4 regions of the Anaerobacillus sp. 1_MG-2023 genome follow, and region 1 is predicted to be linked to each of the others. Evidence: riboswitches for the same ligand, from Rfam matches in the RefSeq annotation. Region 1 holds a riboswitch; each other region holds the start of a gene.

Evidence for each region. Region 1 has a riboswitch for S-adenosylmethionine ahead of msrA (peptide-methionine (S)-S-oxide reductase MsrA). Riboswitches for the same ligand answer to the same signal wherever they lie in the genome.
Region 2: another riboswitch for S-adenosylmethionine. It lies ahead of Q4550_RS04245 (methionine biosynthesis PLP-dependent protein); the one in region 1 lies ahead of msrA (peptide-methionine (S)-S-oxide reductase MsrA).
Region 3: another riboswitch for S-adenosylmethionine. It lies ahead of Q4550_RS20060 (methionine ABC transporter ATP-binding protein); the one in region 1 lies ahead of msrA (peptide-methionine (S)-S-oxide reductase MsrA).
Region 4: another riboswitch for S-adenosylmethionine. It lies ahead of metK (methionine adenosyltransferase); the one in region 1 lies ahead of msrA (peptide-methionine (S)-S-oxide reductase MsrA).

The regions. Positions count from the first base shown of each region.
Region 1 is NZ_JAUORD010000003.1:335,938-343,444, forward strand. Features, by position in the region: gene Q4550_RS08125 (glycosyl-4,4'-diaponeurosporenoate acyltransferase CrtO family protein) at 1-364, shown strand, start outside; gene fni (type 2 isopentenyl-diphosphate Delta-isomerase) at 345-1,388, shown strand; gene Q4550_RS08135 (Na+/H+ antiporter NhaC family protein) at 1,584-2,987, shown strand; SAM riboswitch class I at 3,075-3,188, shown strand; gene msrA (peptide-methionine (S)-S-oxide reductase MsrA) at 3,285-3,938, shown strand; gene Q4550_RS08145 (hypothetical protein) at 3,985-6,228, opposite strand; gene cydD (thiol reductant ABC exporter subunit CydD) at 6,487-7,507, shown strand, end outside.
Region 2 is NZ_JAUORD010000002.1:98,208-105,714, forward strand. Features, by position in the region: gene Q4550_RS04235 (bifunctional homocysteine S-methyltransferase/methylenetetrahydrofolate reductase) at 1-552, opposite strand, end outside; gene metC (cystathionine beta-lyase) at 549-1,742, opposite strand; gene Q4550_RS04245 (methionine biosynthesis PLP-dependent protein) at 1,729-2,859, opposite strand; SAM riboswitch class I at 2,934-3,044, opposite strand; gene Q4550_RS04250 (DUF1189 domain-containing protein) at 3,130-3,939, opposite strand; gene Q4550_RS04255 (Na/Pi cotransporter family protein) at 4,177-5,805, shown strand; gene Q4550_RS04260 (DUF456 domain-containing protein) at 5,907-6,389, shown strand; tRNA gene Q4550_RS04265 (tRNA-Asn) at 6,524-6,598, shown strand; tRNA gene Q4550_RS04270 (tRNA-Met) at 6,602-6,678, shown strand; tRNA gene Q4550_RS04275 (tRNA-His) at 6,700-6,775, shown strand; tRNA gene Q4550_RS04280 (tRNA-Ile) at 6,788-6,864, shown strand; tRNA gene Q4550_RS04285 (tRNA-Ser) at 6,875-6,967, shown strand; tRNA gene Q4550_RS04290 (tRNA-Met) at 7,024-7,100, shown strand; tRNA gene Q4550_RS04295 (tRNA-Phe) at 7,251-7,326, shown strand.
Region 3 is NZ_JAUORD010000015.1:61,126-68,632, forward strand. Features, by position in the region: gene leuB (3-isopropylmalate dehydrogenase) at 1-893, shown strand, start outside; gene leuC (3-isopropylmalate dehydratase large subunit) at 921-2,327, shown strand; gene leuD (3-isopropylmalate dehydratase small subunit) at 2,343-2,933, shown strand; gene ilvA (threonine ammonia-lyase) at 2,930-3,940, shown strand; SAM riboswitch class I at 4,073-4,182, shown strand; gene Q4550_RS20060 (methionine ABC transporter ATP-binding protein) at 4,362-5,384, shown strand; gene Q4550_RS20065 (methionine ABC transporter permease) at 5,377-6,045, shown strand; gene Q4550_RS20070 (MetQ/NlpA family ABC transporter substrate-binding protein) at 6,069-6,908, shown strand; gene Q4550_RS20075 (L-lactate dehydrogenase) at 6,960-7,507, opposite strand, start outside.
Region 4 is NZ_JAUORD010000014.1:907-8,413, reverse strand. Features, by position in the region: gene Q4550_RS19220 (ABC transporter permease) at 1-185, opposite strand, end outside; gene Q4550_RS19215 (ABC transporter ATP-binding protein) at 166-942, opposite strand; gene Q4550_RS19210 (ABC transporter substrate-binding protein) at 954-1,949, opposite strand; gene pckA (phosphoenolpyruvate carboxykinase (ATP)) at 2,142-3,725, opposite strand; SAM riboswitch class I at 4,079-4,188, shown strand; gene metK (methionine adenosyltransferase) at 4,397-5,593, shown strand; gene Q4550_RS19195 (MSMEG_1061 family FMN-dependent PPOX-type flavoprotein) at 5,735-6,358, shown strand; gene Q4550_RS19190 (hypothetical protein) at 6,352-6,537, opposite strand; gene Q4550_RS19185 (glycosyltransferase family 4 protein) at 6,551-7,507, opposite strand, start outside.

The DNA.
Region 1 (7,507 bases):
GAAAGTGTATGATCGTATCCAGATAAAGAAGTGGAAAACAATACTACCTGATGGGGGAGATGTGTTTAAAGGAGGATTTCGGAAGAAAGAACTCAAAACGCTCACTTCTTCTTATATAAGGAAATTTATCTTAGAGACAAGACGTGCAGAGGTGACTCATTGGCTTCTCATACCACCTTCATTCTTGTTTTTCTTATGGAATCCTTTGAGTATTGGTTTAGTAATGGTTGGGTATTCTTTAATAGTTAATCTTCCATTTATTCTTATACAAAGGTACAATCGACTCAGGTTAAAACCATTATTACATCGACAGTTGAAAAAAGAGCAGCGCAGGGGGAATTCCATTGGAACACTTGGGGTTTGATCAAACCGAAAAAAGAAAGAACGAACATATTGATATTTGTCTAACGGAAGACGTGGAAGGACAGGGACTTACGACGGGGTTAGAAAAATATCGTTTTAAGCATAATCCACTACCAGAAATTGATTATAATGAAGTCGATATTTCCACTCAATTTCTTAATAAGAAATTGAAGACGCCATTTCTGATCAGTTCAATGACGGGCGGTACAGAGCGATCTTGGGAGATTAATAAACGTCTTGCCAAAGCTGCTGAAGCACATGGTTGGGCGCTTGGTGTAGGCTCAATGCGTGCAGCTATTCAAGAATCGAAATCCGCTTATTCATTTGACGTAAGAAAACATGCACCAACCATTCCTATACTAGCCAATATTGGAGCTGTTCAACTCAATTATGGCTTTACAGTAGAAGAGTGTAAGAGAGCGATTGACTTCATTCAAGCTGATGCGCTTCTGCTTCATTTAAATCCATTACAAGAAGTATTCCAACCTGAGGGTGATACAAATTTCCAAGATTTAATCGATAAAATTCGAGAAGTAGCAAAAGCGATCCCTGTTCCACTCGGTATTAAAGAGGTTGGCATGGGAATCGATGCGAAGAGTGCTCAGCGTCTTATAAGTGCAGGTGCCAGTTTTATTGATGTTGCTGGAGCGGGTGGAACATCCTGGATTCAAGTTGAAAGTTTTCGTTCCCATCAAACATTAAGACAACAAGCTGCCGAAGCTTTTCAAGATTGGGGTAATCCGACAGCTGATTGTATTATTGATGTAAGGAAACAGCATCCCGATGTCCCGATGGTTGCAAGTGGCGGACTAAAAAATGGTGTAGATGCAGCTAAAGCTATTGCTCTCGGTGCGGATGTGTCTGGATTTGGTAGGGCATTACTTGAAAATGCGGTAGATGATAGTGAAGAAGCGCTATCAGATCAATTAAAGCGAATTGAGTTCGAATTACGAACGGCTATGTTTGGAATTGGAGCTGCATCGATCAATAGATTAAAATACAATAGCGCATTAAAAAAGAAATAGTCAGAGCACTGAGCTCTGGCTTTTTTGTATGAATAAGTTAAGGAACGATGTTCAATTTGTCTTATTTAACCCATATGGCACCATTGAATTCGAGCAACTCCACTTGCTCATATGAATGAGGAATCAACATTATCGGTTCCCGTAGTATAGGTCGTTCTCTAGAGAGCAAACTAGAGCTTAAGGAGGGTGACGCTAATGGCCTGGTTATCCATTTTTCCGTTTATCGTTGTCATTATCATTGCGATGAAAACAAAACTAGTGATCCCAGGATTAACGGCGGGTTTGCTAACAGCATCATTTATATACAAACCTGGATTGATCATTGGTTTACAACAGTTCTATGAATTTATAATGACTGGTTTGAAAGATGAAAATAATGTTAAAATCGTCCTTTTTCTATATATGTTTACGGGCTTAATCGGATTGATGAAATATACTGGTGGGATAAAAGGATTTGTTCAAGTTGCCTCATCCAAAATCAACTCAAAAAAAGGAGCGTTATTTCTGACGTGGGTGTCAACGCTAGGAACATTTAGTGCTCCTAGTTTCCGCATTGTAACGGTAGCCCCAATCATGAAAGCTCTTTTAAATAAAGTGAAAATCACTCCTCAGGAGCTTGGATTTGTGATAGAAACGACAGCAACACCAGTCATTGTCTTAATGCCAATTGCTACCGCTTTTGTCGGCTATATGTCATCTGTTGTGCAGCTTTCACTTAAGGCGGAAGGTATTGAAGGAGATGGCTATCGTTACTTCCTTCAAAGTATCCCTTATAACTTTTTTTCGATTAGTATTTTATTGATTGGCTTTTATTTGAGTTTTTTCCATCATCGAAAAACGCCAGCTACAGACGCAGGTAATGTGGAAAAAAAGCTTGATGATCAATGGGAAGATTGTCATCCAGCAGTGGCGAAGGATCTTCCTACGAAACCGATGAATTTATTAATACCTCTTGGAGGAGTTATTCTCCTAACACTTCTTCTCACATATTGGAGTGGTTATCAGAAGGGGTTTACTTCTTTAATCAAGGCGTTTATTGAAGCAGATGTGCTCGACGCGATGGTCTTTGCCCTTCTCACTACAGTACTTTTAACGTTCGTTTTCTATTTATTTCAACGTTTTTCTTTAAAGGACCTTGTTACTTATTTTATCGAAGGGGGTAATGAGATGATGCCGGTCATCGTCTTGCTTACTGTTGTTTGGGGCTTAGCAGCTTCAACAGAAGCTCTTGGCTTCTCATCTATTGTTACCTCAAACCTTGATTGGATTCCTACTTTATTTGTACCACCAGTCTTATTTCTCGTTGGTGCGTTTATTTCATACTTTATTGGCTCATCATGGGGCACATGGGGAATTTTAATGCCGCTTGGTATTTCATTAGGGTATTCTACAGGAGCAGATCTCCCTGTTGTCATTGGAGCTGTGTTTGCGAGTGGGACATTTGGCGCATTTGCTTCTCCGCTAAGTGACAATACGAATACAGTTGCGAGGATCTTGCAGTTGAATCCTATGACATATGCGAAATTTAAGCTTGGCCCAGCTTTATTAGCGGCGGGATTAGCTGCAGCTGGCTACTTTGTTATCTCTTTTGTAATATAATTATTTTTATGAGTACTTTTGTATTGACATCCGTTTTAAAACCATTTATTATTGGGACTAACTTAATAATCCTTTGTTTAAAGGATCTTCTTATTCAGAGAGGTGGAGGGACTGGCCCTTAGATACCTCGGCAACGGACCTATGAACTTGTGTTCAATTGGAACCGTGCTAATTCCTGCGACGAAAGTCGAAAAATGAGAAGAGGCTCGGTCTATCCAAACCCTCTTCTGTTCGAGCAGATGAGGGTTTTTTTATGCACCCTCATTTGGAAATATGTTTTAGTAGAGGGAGAGACTGATGTTGCATACACTAATGGATAACGAAGCAAGAAAACAACAGCTTATTAAGACCCTTCTCTCACAAGGGATATATAAGAAGGGTGAAAAGCAACTTTATATGTTATCACTAAATGAATTAGAAAACATATATGCTCGATCAAATAAAACCATACAGAGAAAAGGAAACGGAGTGGTCACAGTGGAACAAGCAACATTTGCAGCAGGGTGCTTTTGGGGAGTAGAAGCGCTATTTCAACAATTGAACGGTGTTATTTCAACTTCAGCAGGGTTTACAGGAGGAGAGACGATTAATCCAACTTATGAAGATGTTTATTCTGAATTAACAGGCCATGCCGAATCTGTCCAAGTTGAATATGATCCTTCGCTCATTACTTATGAAGAACTTATAGAAGTTTTCTTTGAAAATCATAATCCAACCTCTTTAAATAAACAAGGAGAAGATGTCGGAACACGCTACCGCTCAGCGATTTTTTACCATTCAAATGAGCAGGCAGAAATAGCATTGATTGCGAAAGAAAAACTCGAGCGATCCGGACGCTTCAAAAAACCAGTTGTGACGCAAATTGTACCAATCACTTCATTCTATCGAGCAGATGAATATCATCAAAGCTATCTTGCAAAGCGTGGACAGTCTTCTTGCAAAATTTCATAATAGAAAAAGGCCATCCCTCATCGTCATGAGGGAAGGCCTTTTTTAGTTAATCACCTTGATTGACACCTATTTGGTCAATATAGACTTTTCCTTTCTCTGATTCATTAAATTCAAATGTAAGAGCATTCATCTTCTTCGGATTAAAGGCATCGTTTGCTTCTAAGAATTGCTGCATCGGGATATTAAAGGTTTGGAGAACCGGTTCAGTAGGTTCACCATAACGTCCTTCTTCGAAGTATTTTGTTTTTGTGTGTAGAATAGGAAGAACACCTTGCAACTGCATGACGTCACTCAGCTTAACACTAGCGGACGCTCCGTTATCTGAACTAGCCGTGATTGTGAAATCAACAGGTTGCTGGTCAGATGGATTTGAAAGGTTTGCTGCTGTGAATGTTAATGAACTGTTCATTGTATAAGCAAATGGATCCTGAAGGGCTTTCTTGAAATTTAATTTGTACGTGCCGTTCTTTGAATAGGAATGATCCCATTTCAAAAAGACCCCATGAGTACCTCTTTCTTTATCGCGTCGAAATTCAAGCTCTCCTTCATACCATTGCAGCAAGCTATTAGCCTCTATGGTGATATAAGGAGAAGTTGTTGTTGTGACATCAACGTCCTCCTCAAAAGTGCTATAGATATGATACGAAGGATCTTCGTATTTACTTATGTATGTTGTATCAGGTAGCCATTCGAGAGCATAGCGATAATCCTCAAACATCGGTTGATAAGACTCATTTTGATGAAGCGTCGCTTCAAGAAATCCAGCAACATATGTGCGGGCTATTTGTCGTTGTTCAGTGCCTTTAAGAAGAGGCTCTTTATTTAATAAAAGCGTGAAAGGGAAATACGTATCGTTTTCTCCCCACGTTGTGTTAAATTGTCCGTGATTGGCGCGATCAATATAAAGGGCTGCTTTCATAGCTTCTTTTCTGCCAGTTAAATCAATCCCATTATACTGTCGGTCGCCTTCGAATTCCGATAAATCACTATCATAAGAACCTTGAAGCAATAAATAATTGACATCATCCACTTCGATTTTTCGATCTGAAAGTGTTTGATAATCCGTCGGTGCAAGTGCGATAACAGATTCAATATTATAATGGAAATCAAAAGTCATGTTCCCGTTATTTGGATAACGATCAAGGTCATTGAATTTTGCTGCTAAAATGGCAGCTTGACCACCGCGAGAATGACCTATTAAAGCAATTTGATCCATATTCACTTTATTGAATAATGGATTATCTTTTTGAGACGATAATTTCTCCATTTCTTCAATATGTTTAAGCAGTAACCAGGCGCGTCCATTAATGTCTCCTGCGAGGCCTCCAGACCATGATGAATTGAAGAAGTTCTCATCTACTGATACTGTTAAAAAGCCACGACTAGCGAGTAACTCTCCTAAATAATTGTAGCCTTCATCTGAGAAGTCCTCCATCTTATGGTTTCCATGGACAATAAGGACAAGGGGGAAAGACCCTTGTCCTTTGGGCACCCATACACGTCCATTTAGTGGCACATTGGTGTCTTTAAAGCCCCAGAACCACTCACGTTCTTTGGACCATTCTCCAATCATACTTGAAGCGTTAACTGATATCGTTTGAATATCAACTTGCTCTCCAAATTCAGGACGTTGCTTATCCTTACCACTTCCATATGTATAAGTAGTTACATCAAATGAGCCGTATTCTGAAGGGTTATCACTAACAGGTGAGAGCGGCTCTACATTAATAGAGAGACGATCATTCATCAAACCAGGTGTGAATAACCAGTATGAAAAAGCAGACGTTGCTAAAATACCAAACAGTAGCATGATCATAGACATTGGCTTTTTGATCCCTTTAGAAAGAGGGTATCCGAACATGGCGCCAAGGATGATACCGACTGCAATTAAAAGATAGGAGAGCGGAAGGATGTTCTCTAATTGACGAAATTGATCTAATGTATAAATGGTTATAGCAAGCGAGATTCCAATACTTGCAATGAGAAGAGAGGGTAATCTTTTGAAATGCTCTACGAACCATGTACCAATCTTAACGGTGAGTAGTGTACTGACAACTGCTATTAATAGGAAAAGAATAATGTCCATTATTTGACCCAGTCCAGTATGAAAATCAAACCCAATCGAAAAGATTAGCAGCATTGTCATAAAAAGAGCGCCGTAAGAAGCTCCTTTCCACATGGTTTTAAAGAAGGATTGTAATGGTTGAGTAAAAGAAATCAATAAATGCTTTAATTTATTTCGTTTGTGTGTATTTTTACGCGTTTTTTCAAATTCAGGTTCGTGTTCCACGCTAATCCTCCATTTCTTATCCTGCTGATTTCATTATAGCAAATAGGAAATGAGGAAGAATGCTAAATCTAAGAATGCCTCAATTGAATAAGTAGTGGCTCGATGACTCTAGCACAGATTTCGTTCATTTAATTGTAAAAAATGATCGCTGCATAGTATTTGCTTCTCCTTTGTATAAGTCGTACAATAGGAATTAAGAATTAATGTGAAATATTTCACAAACGTATGTTTGTTGTGAAACTAAAGGTGGGGGATTAGGTGAAGAACGAACTTAAAGCGTATGCTTCAGGTTTTAAAATCACACACTTGTTCATGATTTTAGGTGCTCTTATTATTGGCGCATCCATTATTGTACAGGCTTTTCTTACAGTAGAAATAGTGAATCGGGTATTTATTGAGAGACTAGCATATTCAGAAATTTCACCGTATCTCATTGGCTTACTGATTGTCATGGCGCTACGCCCTTGCGTATCTTATTTAATGGGAAAAGCAGGCGTAAATATGGCCACTATTGTGAAACAAAGAATAAGAGAAGCGCTTTTGAATAAATTTTCTCGAGACGCACTTTTAACGTCTTACCAGGGTAAATCTGGACAGAAAGTGAGCGTTTTACTAGATGCTGTGGATGAGATTGATTCCTATTATAGTCAATACATTCCACAAGTGTTTAAAACGGCGGTTATTCCTTTTTTTATTCTAATCGCAGTTTCAACTCAGCATATTGAAACAGGGCTAATAATGATCGTGACGGCTCCATTCATTCCACTCTTTTATATTATTATCGGCATTCGTACTCAGAAAAAATCCGAGGAGAAGCTAGAGCAAATGACCGTTTTTTCTGGTCGTTTTCTTGATACAATTCAGGGTTTGACTACGTTAAACTTGTTTCGTCAATCGAAGAAATATCGCTCGATAATGGAAGAAAGTAGCTTGAATTATCGAGATGCAACGCTCGAAGTTCTTAAGGTTGCGTTTGTCTCATCCCTTATGCTTGAGCTTATTTCAATGTTAAGCATTGGGATTATCGCTCTTGAGATTGGTCTTCGTCTCATTGTGTTTAATAGCATGTCTTTTGCTACAGCCTTTTTCCTTCTCATGCTTGCTCCTGAGTTCTATCTTTCCCTAAAGGAACTAGGCAGTGCTTTTCATACTGGTAGAGGTAGCATGAGTGCAATGAAAAAGGTAAGTGAAGAACTTCATCGTGAAAGTGACGAAATGAAATGGGGAGATCGATTACTTGAAACGAAGGAGAGGCCACCACTGTTAGCGTTTAAGAACG
Region 2 (7,507 bases), on a different contig from region 1:
AGATGGAAGGGAGGTCCCGTTTTGTAAAACCCCGGGTTCATGCATAGAAACTTGAGCTATTATGGGGAGGTTCGTTTGTTTTCGAGCAATCGCAAGGACTGATGAAATCTCTTCAAGATCGTAATAAGTTTCGAGTAAGATCCCGTCAACACCCTCCAGTAGAAGACAGTATAACTGTTCTCTAAAGCTACGTTTAATTTCATCAAGAGAAGTCTTTTGAGTATTGATTCCTCGTATGCCACCGATAGTTCCAAATACATAAGTCGCTTTGTTTGCTGCTTGTCGAGCTAATTTAACAGCTTCAGTGTTCATTTCTTTTACATGATCTTCAAGACCATATCTCGCTAATTTACTGTAGTTTGCTCCATAGGTGTTCGTTTGTATCACGTCTGAACCTGCTTCTATATATGCGCGGTGTATGTTTAAGACTTGCTCTGGTTGCGATAGATTTAACTCTTCAAAACATTGATCTACCCCATATGAATAGAGAAGTGTTCCCATCGCGCCATCACCGATTAGAATATTGTTTTTTAATTTATTAAGGAAACTCATAGTTGACCACTCGCTTCAGAAGCGGAGTATTGCTTTCTAATAGCTGCAAATCCATTTTTGAAATCTTTTAATAAATCATCAGGATTTTCAAGTCCCACAGACAATCGCAATAATCCATCTGTGATGCCTCGTTTTCTGCGTTCTATAGGAGGCATAGAAGCATGTGACATTCTAGCTGGATAGGAGAGAATTGATTCTACGGCACCAAGACTTACCGCGAAAACAGGAATTTGAACATGCTTTGTGAATAGACGCACGGCATTTTCATCAGGTAACCGAAAGGACAAAACTGCACCAGGACCAGCGGCTTGATAAATATGAGTGGAGTGACCAGGGTGATAAGAAAGCCCTGGATAAAAGACTTCTTCTACCATCTTTTCTTTAGTAAGAGCATGCGCAAGACGAAACGCAGATCTAGACGATTGATCTAGTCGACAATGCAATGTTTTTAAGCCACGGAGAACTAACCAGGAATCGTGAGCGCTTAAGATCGATCCAAACGAGTTTTGCAGGAATGCAAGCTGTTCCGCTAATTCCTCACTTTTTACGGCAGCAAGACCAGCGACGACATCGCTATGTCCTGAAATGAATTTCGTAGCACTATGCAATACGATATCGGCTCCGAAGTCTAACGGACGTTGTAGAGCAGGTGTCATAAAGGTGTTATCGACAAATGTTAAACAATTATTCGCTTTAGCTAATTTAACAACGGCTTGAATGTCAGTTACCTTCAGCAAAGGATTAGAAGGCGTTTCGATATAGATTACTTTAGTATTGGATTGAATACCTCTCGCCACTTCATTTAAATCTGTCATGTCTACAAAAGTATGTTTAATTCCAAATCTACCGAGAACGTCGTGAATCATGCGATACGTCCCACCGTAGACGTCTTCAGATATAAGAACGTGATCGTTTTGTGAAAGAAGCATAAAAGAGGTGGCGATAGCGGCCATCCCAGAAGCAAACGCAAATCCCTTAACCCCACCTTCAAGATTGGCAATTGTTTCTTCAAGCGCTTCGCGAGTGGGGTTGCCTGAACGACTGTAATCGTATTTTCCTGGTTGGTCAAAATCCACCTGATGAAATGTAGAAGCCTGTTGGATAGGGACGCTAACAGCTCCCGTAGCTTTATCAAATTTGTGATCGTTATGAAGAAGTTTTGTTTGAAATGTATAATCAGTATTTGTCAATTTGTACAACCTCCTCTTTAAAAATGGACAATGCTTGATTCAGGTCCTGTATTAAGTCATCAATGTTTTCAATCCCAACAGAGAAACGTAGCAGTCGATTGCACACCCCTTTTTCAAGTCTGATGTCTTCTGGTATTTCAGCATGAGTTTGCGTTGAAGGATATGTGATAAAGCTTTCTACCCCTCCAAGACTTTCAGCAAATGTGACAAGTGTTAATTTTCTAAGAAAGAGATCTACCCATTCTTCGGACCGCAATCTGAAAGAAAGAATCCCACCTTTATCTGGATAAAAAACGTCTGTTATTGCTTCATGATTCGTTAAAAATTCAGTTACCTTTCTGGCATTCTCTTCATGCTGCTTCATTCTGAGTGGCAAGGTTTTCATGCCTCTCATTAATAACCAGGAATCAAAAGGAGAAAGCACAGCGCCTGCACCGTTTTGGTATTGTTGGATTTCAGCGCAAATATTCTCACCTTTTGCAACCACAAGCCCTGCGAGAATATCATTATGACCGCCTAAATACTTAGTGGCACTATGCACGACGATATCCGCCCCAAGCAGTAGTGGGTTTTGTAGAAGAGGGGTGAACAAAGTATTGTCTACAATAAATAATAGGTCCCTGTTTTCTGCTATACGTGCAATTTTTTCAAGATCTGTTAATTTCATTAATGGATTAGATGGATTCTCAACAAAAATGGCTTTTGTACGGTGAGTTAGGAGTGATGAAAGTTGTACATTGCTTTGTGTATCAAAATATGTGAAGGAGATACCATAATGTTTTTCAGCATGGGCAAATAATCGATAAGTCCCACCATACAAATCATCTGAGACGAGAATATGGTCGCCGCTTTTGAATATGGCAAGGATTGCTTGAATCGCAGCCATTCCGGAACTAAAAGCAAATCCCTGATCCCCATGTTCGAGTTCTGATATAGCGGATTCTAAAATGGATCGTGTCGGGTTTTTGGTTCTTGAATAATCGAATCCGGTGGATTGACCGATGCCTTCATGGCTATACGACGTGGAGAAGTACACTGGAGGATTTACCGCACCGGTTTTAGTATCTGAATGATTACCTAATTGGACAAGTAGTGTTTCTAACTGTTTATTCGACATAATCAATCTCCTTTTCATTGAATAAGGGCAATAAAAAAAAGCCCTCTATAAGAAGAAGACTTTGGTTGCTCTTCTTCTTATCTTCCAAGTTGAAATCAACTTGCTGGAGTTAGCACCTTACCGGAAATTATCCGGTGGTTGCTGAAGCTTCATAGGGCCAGTCCCTCTGCTTCTCTTGATAAGAATTGAAAATATATGGAATTTTATTGTGTCGCTTTTTTCATAATCTACATCACTTTAAAGTGAAAAGCAAGGGATTTGAGTAAATTATCAAAATTTTTCTTCTGTTGGATCATTTGCTCGCTCGTTCGTTACCCGTTTTTTTGGTAACGGGATTTCTTTAATCGTAAGATAAAGTAGCATGATGGCCACCATCCAATAGAGTAGGAATCCTAAAGGGACTGCTGTTTTAATGAGGGCCATAATCGCAAAGAAGAGCGTTGGAATTGTTACTGAATAAACAGATAAGACCCAAAGTTGTTTATAAGAAGCTTTTCTTCCGGTAATACTTCTCAATAGTAGTCCAATTGTAGCTAGTACGGTAACTCCTATAAACTTAAGGCCGGTTTGAAACAAATAGATAACGAATATCAGTAACGGAATAAAGATAGGGAGCAAGTTGTCTAGGTTATTACTTAACTCATTAACATCTTGCTTCGTGAACGTCATCGAACTAAAGTTACTGTAATTAAACTCTTGTCTAGCGCCGCTATCTACAACGATTATACGATCTTTTAGGAAAGCGATAACGGAATCATATTGATCAACATCATCAGGCTTTGTCTGGTCTGTCGCATCAAAAATAAAAGTATTTCCATCATTTTGTCGAATAAGCGGTTCAGACTGCTCACTTGTTAAAGATCCATCCTCTAAAGTGAATTCTGGTAAATCTGATATATGTGTTTTGAGATCCTCATAAGCGTTTGTAAAGGATAAAGCCGTCATAATTCCAACTGGCACAGAAGAAAGGAACATAAGGAAAAATACGTACAATATTGGCTTACCTAGCTTTTGAAAACGGAACCGGGCCATCATATTTGGGGAAAATAAGCTGTAGTAAAGTTGTTTAAAAACGTTCAAATTAATAATCTCCTTTCTAAATGTGGAGTATTTCTCCACCCAATCAGTTTATCTTATATAGAGAGGTGGGAACAGTATTCTTAATGAAACTTTATTGAAACATGTTTGTTTTCGGCATAATATATTTACAATTCTAGATTAACTCTTTACAAAGGAGGGAGCGATGTAGATAATAGACAAGGGACTTTGTTGAGTATTGTCGAAAAAAATAAAACATAAGTGCAAGGGGTTGAAATGATGGAACTCAACGTTCAGGAGATGATCTTTCAGTTTGTGGGAGGTCTTGGTATTTTCCTGTTTGGACTAAAGTATATGGGAGATGGCCTTCAACGATCAGCAGGTGATCGATTAAGAGATATTCTCGATCGTTTTACCACTAACCCGTTTATGGGTGTGCTTGCGGGGATTGTAGTTACTATCTTATTACAAACTAGCTCAGGTACTACAGTTCTTACAGTGGGATTGGTAAATGCAGGATTTATGACCCTAAGGCAAGCTATCGGAGTTATAATGGGTGCTAATATAGGAACTACAGTAACTGCATTCATTATTGGTATACCTATTAAAGATTACGCCTTACCAATAATTTTCCTCGGTGCAGCATTAATCTTCTTTGTTAAAAACAAAAAGATTACTTATCTTGGGCAGATAATATTTGGTTTTGGTGGATTGTTCTATGGCTTAGAACTTATGAGTAATGGTATGAAACCTTTAAGAAGTCTTCAGGCTTTCCATGATCTCACACTTAGTATGAGTGACAATCCAATATTAGGGGTAGTAATTGGTACTGTATTTACTGTAATCGTTCAGAGTTCTAGCGCTACCATTGGGGTACTTCAAAGTTTGTTTTCCCAAGATGCAATGAATCTTCAAGCAGCTATGCCAGTATTATTTGGAGATAACATTGGTACAACTGTAACTGCTGTTCTAGCATCAATTGGTGCATCAGTAGCAGCTAGAAGAGCAGCCCTTACCCATGTGATTTTTAACTTAATTGGAACAACGATCTTTTTAATTATTTTGTCCCTATACACCCCTTTTATTTCCTATCTTCAAGGTGTATTAAATCTTAATTCAGAAATGACAATCGCATTTGCGCATGGAATTTTCAATGTGTCTAATACAATAATTCAGTTTCCTTTCATTGCTTTACTAGCCGTTATAGTTACGAAAATTATTCCTGGTGATGATTCAACAATTGAATATAAACCTAAACATTTAGATCCTGTGTTCATTGAACAATCTACTTCAGTGGCACTTGGACAAGCGAAAGAAGAAGTTATTCGTATGAGCGGTTTTGCTTATAAAGGTGTTCAAGAGGCTTCTAACTATCTGACTTCTAAAAGTCAGAAAAGCGCAGAAAAAACCGCTCAGTATGAGGAAGCTATTAACAACCTAGATACTAAAATTACAGACTACCTTATTCAGCTATCAGCCACTTCTTTGTCCGGTGATGAGTCAACACGACATGGTATGTTAATGGACTCTGTTCGGGATATTGAGCGTATTGGGGATCATATGGAAAATATTGTTGAATTGGTTGATTATCAGATTAGTAATAAAGTTAAAATGACTGACGTTGCAATGAAAGATCTTGATGAAATGTTTAATTTAACCCTTTCTGCACTACAAGAAGCCTTTGATTCACTCGATAAATGGGACGTAGCAAAGGCCCAGGATGTTGTGCAATTGGAAGATAAGATCGACAAAATGGAAAGAACGCTTCGTAAACAGCATATCCTTCGTCTAAATGAGGGTGAATGTACTGGAAGTGCTGGAATTGTTTTTGTTGATATCATCAGTAACCTTGAGCGTATTGGTGACCATGCGGTGAATATTGCAGAAGCCGTCATTGGAGAAGAATAAATTTGGGAAGCAGAGGGATGCCTCTGCTTCTTTTTATCATTATATAGAAGGAAAGTGACATCTCCGCTAAAATAGAGTCAAGTTGAAGGGAGGTTAAAAGCGTGGATATTCTATTATGGTGCCTGATCATTGCGTCATTCATCATTGCATTTGTGGGATTGATTTATCCGATTATTCCAGCCGTACTATTTATTTATGTTGGGTTTATCCTGTATGGGGTGTTTTTTGAGTTTGGTTCAATGACTATTTCCTTTTGGATTGTTGAAGTTCTGCTGACGATGTTATTATTTGTTGCGGACTATGCTAGTAACTTATTTGGCGTGAAGAAGTATGGAGGGTCAAAGGCGGCGATATGGGGGAGTACAATTGGTTTACTTGTTGGCCCGTTTGTTATTCCATTTGCAGGAATCATCCTTGGACCATTTATCGGTGCTATCTTAGCTGAATTAGTTATTCATCGAAAAGCTTTTAAAGAATCTGTTCAAGTAGGTGTAGGTTCATTGCTTGGTTTTCTTGGTGGAGCTGTTATGAAAGGTTTACTCCAAATGGTCATGGTTGTTGTGTTCCTAGTGTATGTCCTATAAGTTCTTGATGACAAAATGAAAGCGTGATATAGTATTTTCATAATTGAAATTAAGATTAATTCAATTAAATTTGAAAAACTTATTGACGCTTTCTTAATCTATATGATATATTAGTTCTTGTCGTTAAGAAATATTCCACAGTAGCTCAGTGGTAGAGCTATCGGCTGTTAACCGATCGGTCGTAGGTTCGAATCCTACCTGTGGAGCCATATGGCGGTGTAGCTCAGCTGGCTAGAGCGTACGGTTCATACCCGTGAGGTCGGGGGTTCGATCCCCTCCGCCGCTACCATAATTTTAACGATAAAACATGGCGGTTGTGGCGAAGTGGTTAACGCACCGGATTGTGATTCCGGCATTCGTGGGTTCAATTCCCATCAGCCGCCCCACTTATTACATAAGGACCCTTAGCTCAGCTGGTTAGAGCTGACGGCTCATAACCGTCCGGTCGCAGGTTCGAGTCCTGCAGGGTCCACCAAATGCATATCGGAGGAATACCCAAGTCTGGCTGAAGGGATCGGTCTTGAAAACCGACAGGGGCTTAGTCGCCCGCGGGGGTTCGAATCCCTCTTCCTCCTCCATTTTTTAAAAGTTAGCTTTCTAAAAAATGGATGCAAATTAATTTCTTTTACATTATCGCGGGGTGGAGCAGTTCGGTAGCTCGTTGGGCTCATAACCCAAAGGTCGCAGGTTCAAATCCTGCCCCCGCAACCAAAATAAAATTCTTACTACGTCGAACATACTTCTTTGTTAGAATTTAATTGGAGTGCTCCAGGGGCAACCTAAGCTCATAGCAAGGCCAAATTACTTTTGATGTAAATGCAAACTACATACTAATTAAAATTAATACTGATAACATGATTTGGCTCTGTAGCTCAGTCGGTAGAGCAGAGGACTGAAAATCCTCGTGTCGGCGGTTCGATTCCGTCCGGAGCCACCACTCAATAAAGATCCCACTCGTCAATTAATGACGAGTTTTTTTATGTTTTATGCATGTTATTACGGTGTTAATTCTCGATTTTATTCGTTAAGATGTTTAATTCTATATACTGAGGGGAAACTTTATCTGTGTTGCGGAAATTCAAAGGTTTATTATTTGAAAACGCATGACAATTCTGCTA
Region 3 (7,507 bases), on a different contig from region 1:
GTGCTGTCGGTGGTCCTAAGTGGGAAACTCTTCCTGGCCATCTTCGTCCTGAACGAGGTCTTCTTGGTATTCGAAAAGAACTAGGCTTGTTTGCAAACCTTCGTCCTGTGACGGCATTTGAGAGTCTATTAGATGCATCTCCACTTAAACCGGATCGGATTAAAGGTGTGGATATGTTAATTGTTCGCGAATTAACGGGTGGTTTGTACTTCGGTACTCCGAGTGAGCGTCGTCAAAATGGGAAAGAAGTTGTTGATACGCTTCATTACACAAGAGAAGAAATCGAACGTATTGTGGATCAGGGATTTGAAGCTGCAAGTAAGCGAAACAAGAAATTAACGAGCGTAGATAAAGCGAACGTTCTGGAATCAAGCCGAATGTGGAGAGAAATCGTTGAAGAAAAAGCGAAGAATTATCCTGAGGTAGAAGTGGAGCATATGCTTGTCGATGCGGCAGCAATGAAACTGGTTCAAAACCCGGCTCACTTTGATGTTATTGTAACGGAGAATTTATTTGGAGATATTTTGAGCGATGAAGCCTCGATGATCACAGGATCACTTGGAATGTTGCCTTCCGCAAGTCTTCGTAGCGACGGTTTTGGAATGTATGAACCAGTACACGGTTCAGCGCCAGACATCGCAGGGAAAAACCTTGCGAATCCACTGGCAATGATTTTATCAAGTGCAATGATGCTGAAGTATTCATTCGATATGAATGAAGAAGCGGAGTCAATCGAAAAGGCTGTGAAAGAAGTACTTGATGCTGGATATTATACGAATGATCTTGCAAATGGCTCGCCGAAAGCACTTGGGACAGACGCTATGATCAAGAAAGTGATTTATCAATTAGAAGAAGCGGATGCCACAGCAGGCATCATGGAAGCATACGCTTAATGACAAACAGGTAAGAGGAGGATGGGTGTGGAGCCGAAAACGATTATTGAAAAGATTTGGGATAAACACGTTGTGCATGAAGAAGAAGGTAGCCCGGATCTCCTATATATAGACTTGCATCTTGTTCATGAAGTGACTTCTCCGCAGGCCTTTGAGGGTCTGCGGATGAATAATAGAAGTGTAAGAAGGCCAGATTTAACCTTTGCTACTATGGACCACAACGTTCCAACCATTGCACGTCATATTATTAATGATCCGGTATCAAAAGTGCAAATGGAGAAGCTTGAAGAGAACTGTCATGAATTTGGAGTTGAAATCGCCGATATTAATCATCCAGATCAAGGGATTGTTCACGTTATTGGTCCTGAGCTAGGCTTAACGCAGCCAGGAAAAACGATCGTTTGTGGTGACAGTCATACCTCAACACATGGGGCGTTTGGGGCCCTAGCCTTTGGGATTGGAACGAGTGAAGTAGAGCATGTTCTTTCTACTCAAACGCTATGGCAATCAAGACCCAAAACAATTGAAATACGTGTGAACGGACGCCTTGGTTCTGGGGTGACTGCTAAAGATTTAATTCTTGCTGTTATTGCCAAATTTGGTGTTAATGCAGGTACTGGAGCAGTTGTGGAGTACACAGGCGAAGCGATTCGAAATATGACAATGGAAGAACGTATGACTGTTTGTAATATGTCAATTGAAGCTGGCGCAAAAGCAGGGCTTATTAGCCCAGATGAGACTACCTTTTCCTATTTAAAAGGAAAAAGACATGTTCCAGAAGATTTTGATCGAGCTGTTGCTGAGTGGAAAGAACTCGCATCTGATCCAGGAGCAAAGTATGATGAAGTGCTCGAAATTGGAGCTGACGAAATCGAGCCACAAGTAACATGGGGCACTAATCCTTCAATGGGATCTTCTGTCTATGCTCGCGTTCCTTTCCCTGAGGATTATGCAGATCCAGGTGACCAAAAAGCAATTAAGCAAGCCCTTGCCTATATGGATCTTAAACCGGGAACGCCTATTCAAAATATAGATATTCAATATGTTTTCATCGGATCGTGTACGAATTCGCGATTAAGTGATCTGCGTTCGGCCGCTGATATTGTTCGTGGTCGAAAAGTTCACGAAGGTGTGACTGCTCTCGTAGTACCAGGATCTAAATCAGTGAAGGATGCAGCTGAAGCAGAAGGGTTAGATACGATCTTTAAAGAAGCTGGGTTTGAGTGGCGAGAAGCAGGATGTAGCATGTGTCTTGCGATGAATGATGACATTGTTCCACCAGGCGAGCGCTGCGCGTCTACATCTAACCGTAATTTTGAAGGGCGTCAGGGGAATGGCGCTAGAACACATCTTGTCAGCCCAGCTATGGCTGCAGCTGCTGCCATTGAAGGCCGATTTACAGACGCTAGAAAAATAAAACCTCTTGTAGTGTAAAAGGAGTGAGACGTCCTGGAACCGATTAATAAATACAAAGGGATCGTTTATCCCCTTGAGCAGGTTAACGTAGATACAGACCAAATTATTCCGAAGCAGTTTTTAAAGAGAATTGAACGGCAAGGCTTTGGTCAGTTTCTTTTTTACAATTGGCGGTTTGATGATGATGGTCATCCGCGTGAAGATTTTAATTTGAACGAACAACAATACCAGCATGCTTCTATTCTAGTGTCGGGTAAAAACTTTGGGTGTGGTTCATCAAGAGAACATGCTCCATGGGCCCTTCTGGATTATGGGTTTCGAATTGTCATTGCGACAAGCTTTGCTGATATCTTTTATAACAACTGTGTAAAAAACGGTATACTTCCTATCGCTCTTGATCAAGAAACGATCTCGGAGCTTTTTCAAAAAGCGAAGGATGGATACGAACTTAGCGTAGACCTAAGTAAACAGCAAGTAATTGATGGAGAAGGACTAAATGCGTCGTTCGAGATCGATCCTTATTGGAAAGAAATGCTGTTAAATGGATGGGATGAAGTATCTCGAACTTTATCTCTCGAAGATAAAATTAAATTATATGAAGAAAAACAACTTGTAGGAGAGTGAATGACGTTGGGAATTACCAGGAGAAATATAACGTTCATGTCGTAAAAGCAATGGAGAATTTGCTGGAAGCCGTCCACAGGACCCCGCTTCAGCAGTCGACAACGCTTAATGATTATACAAATAGAGATGTCTTCATGAAGATGGAAAACCTTCAACGAACGGGTTCCTTCAAACTTCGAGGTGCTTATAACAAAGTTGCGTCGCTAACGGATATTGAGGCAGCGCGAGGGATTGTTGCTGCATCGGCTGGAAACCATGCTCAGGGAGTGGCGCTTTCTGCTAGAGAGCGTGGAATTAAAGCTAAGATTTATATGCCCGTCCATACACCGACAAGCAAAATTGATGCGACGCGATCTTATGGAGCAGAGGTTGTTCTTGAAGGAGAATCGTATAACGAAGCGTTTAGTGGAGCGGATCGTGAGCGTGTTGAGAAAGGGGCCACATTCGTTCATGCTTTCGATGATCCTGAAGTAATGGCAGGACAGGGAACGGTTGCACTCGAAATGATGCAACAGTGTCCTGACTTAGATGCGATTCTCGTGCCTGTTGGAGGTGGAGGATTGTTAGCTGGAATGGCGATGGCGATTAAGTCGTTCTTTCCTCACGTGAAAATCATCGGGGTCCAGGCTTCTGAAGCATCTGCGACATGGAATCGATTTAAAGGTACTGGTCCTCTTGTCCTTCAATCTGTCAAATCGATTGCAGACGGTATTTCTGTGAAAGAAGCTGGAAAATTAACCTTTCCAATTATTGAAGAGCTTGTTGATGATATGCTAACCGTGTCAGAAGAAGAAATTGCTGCAGCGATTGTCTTTATGCTTGAAAGACACAAAACACTTGTAGAAGGTGCAGGTGCTGCATCGGTAGCTGCTGTCTTATGCAAGTCTAATCGTTTAGAAGGTAAGAGAATTGGTGTTGTTGTTAGTGGAGGGAATGCGGATCTTGCGAAAATATCCCTTTATAAACAACTTTCTCAACGAGCGAAAACCATCAGGCGAATAAGCTGATGGTTTTCTAATGGGGTTCAACGTATATATTTTAGATTATTCCGACTTTTTGCTCAGTAATTGACACTCATAAAGTACCATGCTAGAATTCATTTAGCACTTAACCACAGTAAAGTAATAACAACTATATATCTCTTATTCAGAGAGGTGGAGGGACTGGCCCTATGAAGCCCGGCAACCGTCAAACGACTCGTTTGAAAAGGTGCCAATTCCTGCAAAGCGATTGCTTTGAGAAATGAGAGGAAGACATCGATTTATCAAATGCCTTTCTGCTCAAAGCAGAAGGGCATTTTTTTACTTTACTATACAAAGTGATAAGCGAATTAGGTTTCTAAGTGCATAGAAATAAAGAACAAAGGCATGGGACTTAAGTCCTGTTTCAGGTAGCTGATCATGCAAATGCATAAAGGATGTGAGACATGTGATTGAGCTTAAAGGCATTAATAAGACCTTCTTTTCGAAATCCGGGAAGGTGGAAGCCGTTAAGGATGTTAACCTTGAAGTCAAAAAAGGCGAAATATTTGGTGTTATTGGCTACAGTGGTGCTGGGAAAAGTACGCTAATTCGAATGCTTAACCTTCTTGAGAGACCTACTGATGGGACAGTCACAGTGGCTGGTAATAATCTATCTTCTCTTAAGGGAAAAGATCTTCGTGCAGCAAGACAGGAAATTGGAATGATTTTCCAGCATTTTAATATTCTCTGGTCAAGAACGGTACGTGATAACATCGCGTTCCCTCTTGAAATATCAGGTGTTCCGAAAGAAAAGAGAATGAAGCGTGTTGATGAATTAATTAAACTTGTTGGACTCGAAGGTAGAGAAGGAGCTTATCCTTCACAACTAAGTGGTGGACAAAAGCAGCGAGTGGGTATTGCGAGAGCACTTGCTAATAATCCAAAGGTTTTGCTTTGTGATGAAGCTACTTCTGCTTTAGATCCTAAAACGACGGATAGCATTCTGGAACTTCTGACTGAAATTAATCACAAGCTTGGCCTTACGATTGTCCTTATCACGCATGAAATGCACGTCATACGAAAAATTTGCCATCGTGTAGCCGTGATGGAGAATGGACGAGTAGTGGAGAATGGTTCTGTCCTTGAAGTTTTCCACCATCCGCAGGAAGAGATTACGAAAGACTTTGTTAATCAGCTAAGCGAGCCTGAAGAAATGAAGGAATCGATTGCACATCTGGCAACGAGTCAGGATGGAGAACTTGTTCAGTTTACCTTTGTGAAAGGAAAAACAGGTTCACCACTTGTGACAGAGTTGATTCGTAAATTTGATGTAGAAGTCAACATTATTCAAGGGAAGATTTCTCATACACAGGATGGTCCTTATGGAAAACTTTCTGTGTTCCTTAAAGGGGAACCAGCTGTGGTAGAAATGGCCTTGAATTATGTGCAAGCCCAAGGTGTTAAAGCGGAGGTGATTACGAATGACTGAATCGTTATTTCCTAACGTCAGGTGGGAATCTATGTGGGAAGCCACTCTACAAACAGCGTACATGACGGCAATTTCGGTGCTGGCAACGTTTATTCTCGGAATCCTCCTTGGATTATTGTTGTTTCTAACAGGTAGAGGGAACATATGGGAAAACAAATTTGTGAATAGTATTATTGCCGGAGTCGTGAACTTATTTCGCTCCATACCATTTATTATTTTGATTATCTTGCTTATCCCTCTTTCGGTTTACATTATAGGGACAATGCTAGGTGCTAATGCTGCCCTTCCAGCCCTTATTGCAGGAGCGGCGCCATTTTATGCGAGAATGGTTGAAATTGCTTTACGTGAAGTGGATAAAGGGGTCATTGAAGCTTCTCAGTCAATGGGAGCATCCAATGGTTCGATTATTTTTAAAGTGCTTCTACCAGAAGCAATGCCAGCCCTTATTTCAGGGATTACTGTGACGGCGATAGCTCTTGTAAGCTACACCGCTATGGCTGGTGTCGTAGGCGCAGGGGGTCTCGGAAACCTCGCTTATCTTGAAGGTTTCCAACGGAACAATCCTGACGTGACACTTGTTGCAACAGTATTGATATTAGTAATTGTTGCGATTCTTCAGGTTTGTGGAGACGTTGCAACACGAGTAATAGATAAAAGATAATAAGGAGAAAAGGAGAGGTTATGATGAAAAAGTTTTTATCGCTAATAACAGTTCTTGCTCTTGCGGTTCTTGCTGCATGTGGCAACAATGGCGGAAACAGCGAAGGTTCTGGTGACGGTGGAGATTCGAAGAAAATCGTAGTAGGTGCATCAAACATTCCCCATGCTGAAATTCTTGAAGAAGCTAAGCCGATGTTAGAGGAAAAAGGAATAGAGCTTGAAATTAAAACATTCCAGGATTACATTCTACCTAATAAGACGCTTGCAAATGGTGAATTAGATGCAAACTACTTCCAAACAATACCTTATATGGACTTGCAAATGGAAGAAAACGATAATTATGACTTCGTGAACGCTGGAGGCATTCATATCGAGCCAATCGGTGTTTACTCTCAGGATTACAAGAGCTTAGATGAGCTTCCTGATGGTGCTCAAATCATAATGAGTAACTCTGTTTCTGACCATGGACGTATGCTGTCATTACTTGAAGCACAGGGCCTTATCACATTAAAAGAAGGTGTAAAGGCTTCAGATGCAACAGTTGAAGATATTGCTGAAAACCCTAAGAATATTGATTTCAAAACAGATGTTGAGGCTTCACTGCTTCCACAGATTTACCAGCAAGGTGAAGGTGATGCAGTGATGATCAATACAAACTATGCGATTGATGCAGGACTTAATCCTCAAGAGGATGCCATTGCACTTGAAAATTCAGACTCACCATATGTGAATGTGATTACAGTAAACAAAGGTGACGAAGACAATGAAGCGATCCAGGCGTTAGTAGAAGTTCTTCATTCTGATGAAATTCAAAGCTTTATTGAAGAAGAATACGATGGCGCTGTTGTACCAGTAGACAAATAAGAAAGAAAAAAGGTTCTCCGTCATTTCGCGGAGAACCTTTTTTTACTCATTTTAATGTTGGAAAACTGGCTTCATCGCTTCTTTTAACGTTTTTGCAGAATGGTGCAATTGATCTAGCTCGGTTTGATCAAGGTCAAGTTCAATAATTTCACGAATGCCGTTGTTATTCACAATTGCGGGAACTCCGATATACAAATCATCTAAACCATACTCGCCTTCAAGTAACGTAGAGATGGTAAGAATAGAGTTTTCATTTCGTATAATCGCTCTTGTTAACCGTACGAGGCCCATTGCGATACCGTAGTATGTTGCTCCCTTACGATTAATGATATGATAAGCAGCATCGCGAACATTGACGAAAAGCGCATCAAGATCTTCTTTAGCCTCTGGTCTATCTTTAATAAGAGACATGATTGGTCGACTACCGATTGTAGCATGACTCCAGACAGGAAGTTCAGTATCACCATGTTCTCCAAGAATATAACCATGTACATTTCTAGAATCTACATTGAAATAGTCGCTCAGTAAATAACGGAATCGTGCAGTATCGAGAATCGTACCTGAGCCGATAACCCGTTCTTTAGGCAAGCCTGAGAACT
Region 4 (7,507 bases), on a different contig from region 1:
AGTGAAGCAATTTTAGAGGGGTAGCTAAATAATAACGGATCGATCCATGTGAACCGTCCTGCTAATTCCCATAAAGTGAGAAATGCAAAGAGAATACACACCTGAAAACCCAATATTTCATTTCTTTCCCTTTTCAACTCTCTTAGATAATGTTGATGCTTATGTTTAAGTTGGAGATGGTTCAAGAGAATCAAGCTCCTTCCATATCAGCTGGAAATTCTCAGGGAAAGCAGAATCATTCCTAGCTTCAAAAGGAAGTAATTCTTTAAGGGAAGATGGGACTTGAAAAGTTCTCGCGATTTTCCCGGGACGAGGCGATAAGAGGATGATGCGGTCTGACATCGCAATCGCTTCTCCAATATCATGAGTCACCAGCAGGGCGGTTTTTCGATGCTTCTTTAATGTTTTAAACACGAGGTCTTCGAGTTTTAATTTTGTTTGATAATCAAGTGCAGAGAAAGGCTCATCTAATAACAGTAGATCAGGATCTGTTGCAAGTGTGCGAACGAGAGCTACGCGTTGACGCATTCCACCCGAAAGCTGATCAGGATAGGCCGAGCGGACATCGCTTAACCCCATGCTATCCAATAATTCCAATGTTTGTTCTTTTTTATCCGCTGTCAACTTGTTTAGAAGCTTTAACCCTATAAAACAATTTTCTTCAATTGTTTTCCAGGGAAACAAGTAATCTTGTTGAAGCATATAGCCCATTCGTTCGCCGGGTGAGTTTATAATTTTATTTTGTAGAGAAACGCTCCCTTCAGTAGGTTTTACTAATCCTGAAATGATCGACAACAGAGTAGATTTCCCGCATCCACTAGGCCCAAGAAGGGAAACGAATTCTCCTTCTTCAATAGCGAAAGAGAGGTTGGAAATCGCTTCTTTGGCAGCGCTTTTCATTAAATACACATGTGAAATAGCGTTGAGTTGAAGGAAAGACATTATTTTCCCTCCTATTTTTGCGCTTTTTCGGCATAGCTATTATCTACTAATTTGCTATGATCAACGCGTTTTGGGAGTTCGCCTGCTTCATCCATAATATTTTGTAAGTTATCCCATTCTTCTTGATCCAGGGATGGGTTTGTAGCGAATGAATGCTGACTTTTGTAACGATCGACTACAGTTGTAATGAGTTCAAGATCGGTATCCTGAAAGAAAGGTTCAATTGACTTTGCAATTTCTGCAGAAGAATGAGTATCTACCCACAGTTGAGCCTCATAAAGTGCTTTTGTAAAACGCTCAGCTACATCAGCATTTTTACTCAAATAACTTTCTTTCGCCATAAATCCTGTATATGGAATTTTTCCTGATTCTTTTCCAAATGAAGCTACAATGTGTCCAACCCCTTGTTCTTCAAAGACACTTGCTGTTGGCTCGAATAACTGAACGTAATCGCCAGTTCCAGAAGCAAATGCGCTTGAAATGTTTGCGAAATCAATATTTTGAATGAGGTCCAAATCGTTTTGTGGATCAATTCCTTTCTGTTTCAGTACGTATTCACCAGCCATTTGTGGCATACCACCTTTACGTTGGCCAAGGAATGTACTTCCCTTCAAATCTTCCCATTCAAAATGCTCGATTTTTTCTCTTGATACAAGGAACGTACCGTCTGTTTGTGTAAGTTGAGCAAAGTTTATAACAGGGTCATCAGTGCCCTGTGCATAAACATAAATGGACGTCTCTGATCCTACAAGGGCGACATCAGCTCCGTTAGATAGAAGAGTGGTCATTGTTTTATCTCCGCCCCAAGTGGTCGTTAATTCGACATCAATGCCATGCTTCTCAAAAATACCCTCTGAGAGTGCCACGTATTGTGGTGCATAGAAAATCGAGCGTGTAACCTCAGCTACTCTTACCTGATCGTTTCCACTATTAGTACCACACGCCGAAAGAATAAGAAGAAATACACTTGTGTATATACAAAACGTTATAAACCAGCTTCTTTTCATTATCTATCCTCCACATTCGTCACATGAGGTAGGCTCATGTTTTAGATACTATAGCCTATGTATTTTAAAACGATTGGTGTTTTGAATAAGTAAATTAATGGAGGTAGATAGAAAGAGGGGGATGTGCGAAGTGAAGGGGAATGAGTCTTCAAATAAAAAAAAGCACCAGTTAAGGTGCTTTTTGCAATGAGACTAAACATTTGGGCCTGCTTGTTTGATTTCGTCGGCTACATTTGAGAATTTTTCGAAGTTCTTTACAAACTTAGTAGCGAGATCTTTTGCTTTCTCATCATATTTCTCTTGATCTTCCCATGTTTGTTTTGGCTGCAATACTTCTGCTGGAACACCTGGACAATGAGAAGGAATATGCAATCCGAAAATAGGGTCTGTTACTGTTTCGATACGATCAAGTTCTCCATTTAAAGCCGCCTGGATCATCGCTCTAGTATATGAAAGCTTCATGCGCTCTCCGACACCATAACCGCCCCCAGACCATCCGGTATTTACGAGGAAGACTTGAACATCATGCTCCATAATTTTCTCGCCGAGCATTTCTGCATAGCGATGGGCAGGTAATGGCAAGAACGGTGCACCAAAGCATGTAGAGAAAGTGGCTTCCGGTGAAGTGACTCCTCTTTCTGTTCCGGCTAACTTGCTTGTGTAACCTGATAGGAAATGAAACATGGCTTGTTCTTTGGTCAGTTTGCTAATTGGAGGAAGGACGCCAAATGCATCTGCCGTTAAGAAAATAATCGTGTTGGGATGTCCGGCAACGCTAGGAATTGCAATATTAGGTATGGCGTCAATCGGATAGGCAGCGCGAGTATTTTCAGTTAGACTAGTGTTATCGTAGTCAGGTTCACGCGAGCCGTTATCCATCATAACGTTCTCAAGAACCGTTCCAAAGCGAATTGCATCCCAGATTTCAGGTTCTTTTTCTTTTGATAAGTTGATGCATTTAGCGTAGCATCCACCTTCAATATTAAAGACACCATTCATAGACCATCCGTGTTCATCATCACCGATAAGAGATCGATGAGCATCTGCTGAGAGCGTTGTCTTTCCAGTTCCAGATAAACCGAAAAATAGAGCAACATCCCCCTCTTTACCTACGTTAGCAGAGCAGTGCATTGAAAGAATATTTCGCTCTGGTAATAAGTAGTTCATAACGGTGAAAATAGACTTTTTAATTTCTCCAGCATATTCTGTTCCACCAATTAAGACGGTTCGTTTCTCAAAGGAGATAATAATAAATGTTTCTGAATTTGTGCCATCCACTTCTGGATCAGCTTGAAAACCAGGTGCAGAAATGACAGTGAATTCAGCGTCATGTTCTTTTAACTCTGATTCATTCGGACGGATGAACAGCTGGTGGGCGAAAAGGTTATGCCAGGCATATTCATTAATAACCTGAATGGGTAGTCTTGATGCCTGGTCAGCACCAGCAAATCCTTTAAACACATAAAGTCCCTTTTTCTCACCGAGGTAGTTCAACACCTTTGTGTAAAGGTTTTCAAAACTTTTTTCGGAAATAGGCTGGTTTGTTTCCCAGTTCACTTTGTTCTTTACGGAATCTTCCTTTACAATGAACTTGTCCCCAGGAGAACGTCCTGTATATTTTCCGGTTTCTACGCGAAGAGCTCCTGTAGCTGATAGTTGCCCTTCGTTTTTAAATAGTGAATGTTCAACCAGTTCAGACACTGATAAATTCACATGTGGATTATTCTTATTTAATATCGCATCCAATAACGGTGAGGAGAAGGAAGCTGTTTTCATACGTTAAACCCATCCTTTTTTAAAGATTTCGTTGATTGACTTGTTTAACTCAAAAATAGTATAACACATTCATTCAATTATTCTATACTAATCTATGTATTTTTTGCATAAAAAGTGAAAAATGGGTGAATGACTATTTCTTTAGGTTGAAATCCTGTCGCCATTATATAGGAAGTGATTATTTTATGGGTAAAGGATTAAGGTGGTGGATCGATCGCTTCGCCCTTGAATTCGAACATAAAGCCCGTGTTCTTTTTGTAGGGCTCCAGCGCTTGTCGAGGCTAAACGGGCGCTTCCGCTTTTCTTCATTGACACATCCTTTCATGTGCGTTATTATATGTCGAGAATGGATACTCTTATCCCGAGCAGGCGGAGGGACAGGCCCGATGAAGCTCAGCAACCAACTCCTATACAACAGGATTAAGGTGCTAACCTGCAAGACGATAGTCTTGGAAGATAAGAGGCGAAAGGCATGAGATATCAGCTCCTTTTCCCTCTGATTGTAGGGAAGGGCTTTTTTAATGTCGTTGAGATTGATGACGCTATAAAAAAAGGTAAGACGATAAGAAATTGAATTCGTTCTCTCGTTTCGGCACAGGGTAATAGGGAAATGAGTACCGTATCCATTACAACATAATTAGATAGGATCCAATCCTTAAGGAGGTACTTGAGTGAGTAATCGTCGTTTGTTTACTTCTGAGTCAGTAACAGAGGGGCATCCTGATAAAATTTCAGATCAGATTTCCGATGCCATTCTGGATGATATTCTTGCGCATGATCCAAATGCGCGCGTTGCCTGTGAAACTACAGTAACAACTGGTCTTGTACTAGTTTCCGGTGAAATTACAACATCACACTATGTGGATATTCCGAAAGTGGTTCGTGAGACGATTCAAACGATCGGCTATACACGTGCGAAATACGGATTTGATGCTGAAACATGTGCTGTTCTTTCATCTATTGATGAACAGTCTGCAGACATTGCTGCAGGTGTAAATGTTGCTCTTGAAGCACGTGAAGGTACGATGTCAGATGACGAAATCGATGCAATTGGTGCAGGTGACCAGGGGCTTATGTTTGGTTACGCTTGTAATGAAACAGCGGAATTAATGCCGCTTCCGATTTCTCTTGCGCATAAACTAGCGCGACGTTTGAGCGAAGTAAGAAAAGAAGAAATTCTTCCTTATCTTCGTCCTGATGGTAAAACACAAGTAACAGTGGAATACGATGAAGCTGGTAAGCCGGTACGCGTTGATACCATTGTTGTTTCTACACAGCATCATCCTGAAATTTCACTTGAACAAATCCAACGTAACATCAAAGAACACGTTGTGAAGCCGGTTGTTCCTGCTGAATTAATTGATGAAGAAACAAAATACTTCATCAACCCAACAGGACGCTTTGTTATCGGTGGACCGCAGGGTGACGCAGGTTTAACAGGAAGAAAAATCATTGTTGATACTTACGGCGGTTATGCGCGTCACGGTGGCGGTGCTTTCTCAGGTAAGGATGCTACGAAAGTAGACCGTTCTGCTGCATATGCTGCTCGTTATGTTGCTAAGAACCTTGTGGCAGCGGGTCTAACAGATCGTTGTGAAGTTCAACTTGCTTACGCTATTGGGGTTGCTCAGCCAGTATCAATTGCTATTGATACATTTGGCACAGGAAAAGTGTCTGAGGAAAGTCTTGTAGAGCTAGTAAGAGAGAACTTCGATCTTCGTCCAGCAGGCATTATAAAGATGCTTGATCTTAGACGTCCCATTTATAAGCAAACAGCTGCGTATGGACATTTTGGACGTACTGATATTGACCTTCCATGGGAACAAACAGATCGTGCAGAATCCCTTAAACAGGGTGCCGGAATTTAATTAATTTCTAAGAAGCCAAAAATATTTTGGCTTCTTTTTTTGCTCTATCATCCTTTTTGACATCCATTATATTGTATTGAATTATCATAAAACAGATGGGTGTGGTGATAAAATGGAAGGAAAAATGGAGGAGTGTAATGTGTGAAAACTAGTATATTCGGAGAAACCGTGACCGATGTGAATGAACTAAAAGACATGGCAGGAATACCGAGTAAATTGGCTGCAAATAAAGTCATCTCTTTTCTTGATAAACACTGTAAAGAGTTCATATGCCGTACACCATTTATTACGATTGCCACCCAATCAAGTACGGGTGGTGATGTTTCGCCAAGAGGGGATGCACCGGGGTTTATTCATGTTCTGGATGATCATCATTTATTGATACCGGAAAGACCGGGAAATAAACGAATGGACTCATTGATCAATCTATTAGAAAACCCAAATATCGGTTTGCTGCTGATGATTCCCGGCCGAGAAGAAGCGTTGCGTATTAATGGAAAGGCCTCGATTGTAAAAGATAAAACGCTGCTAGAGCAGTGTGAATATAAGGGGAAAACGCCTTTGTTAGGTATTGGAGTAGAAGTAAAGGAATGCTACATTCATTGTGCCAAAGCCTTTAAACGATCATCTCTTTTTGAACCTGAACGATGGCCGAATACTGAGGGGCTCGCGTCAGCTGCCAGAATGCTATCTGATCATGCAAAAATAGGCGAAGAAAAAGTGATTGAATCGTTGAAAGAAAGTTACACTAAACGTCTTTATTGAACAGAAATCAAGCCCAAACCTTTGTGTATGTTTGGTTGAACAATGGAGCAGTAAATGAGATCATACGTATTTGCTATTTTCTGTCTTTCGTCTAGCGCGTACAAGTTGTGGCTATGTGTTGCGAAGATAGAAGGTGCAGTTAAGCAGATTTCATTAATCCCCAATACAGTAAGATTCATTTTTTTCTCCTTTCTAAGCATATCGAGCTAATTTTTTAATTCCAATTGTTTTCTCATAATCCTCTACTAATCGTCCGAAGATCGCATCCCATGATTGAGTAAGTGCATAACGACGTCCTTCATAACCCATCATTCTCCGTTCGGTATTATCTGATAAGAGTCGACTGATAGCGTGGATATATTCCTCTTCTTTATACGGAGAGCAGAAAAGACCATTTCTTTCTCCAGTGACAACATCGGTTAATCCTCCGGCATTTGCAGCGATAACAGGGGTCCCTGAGGCAAGTGACTCCTTTGCGACATTTCCAAATGTTTCAGTAGCTGATGGAAAGATGAAAAGATCTGAAGTAGCGTATAGCTCTGCTAATTCTTTCCCTTCTTTATAACCAGTGAAAGTGACGTTGTTAGGAACGTTTTTTTGAATATGAGGGAGGGCTGGTCCATCACCAACAATCAGCCATCTTGTTTGTTGTTTCAGCTGTTCTGGTAACTTCCACATGATTTTTTGTAACGTTTCAAGATTTTTTTCTGGAGCGAGTCGACTAACAAATAAAAGAATATACTTCTCCTGAATGTTATATCGTTCACGTAGCGAGTGATTTGTTCTAATCGGAGAATATTGTTCGCAATCGACGCCTCTTCTCCAAAGCTTGAGGTTCTTAAAACCTCTTTCTTTTAATCGATTGCGCGTTTCATTGGAAGGAATAAAGGTAGTGGAAAATGGTTGATGAAACCAGGTTAAGTATTTCCACATAAAAGGAGAGAACCATTCAAGGTGGTAATGCTTTAAATAGTCATCAAAATTAGTGTGGTATGAAGCAACCATAGGTATGTTATTTTTCTTTCCGTAATGTAGCCCGCACATGCCGATATTAAAAGGTGTAGCGACATGAAGAAGGTCTGGTTGAAAATTTTGAAGTTGGTGGCGGATAAGACTCACGTTAGGAAGGGCAATGCGACATTCGGGATA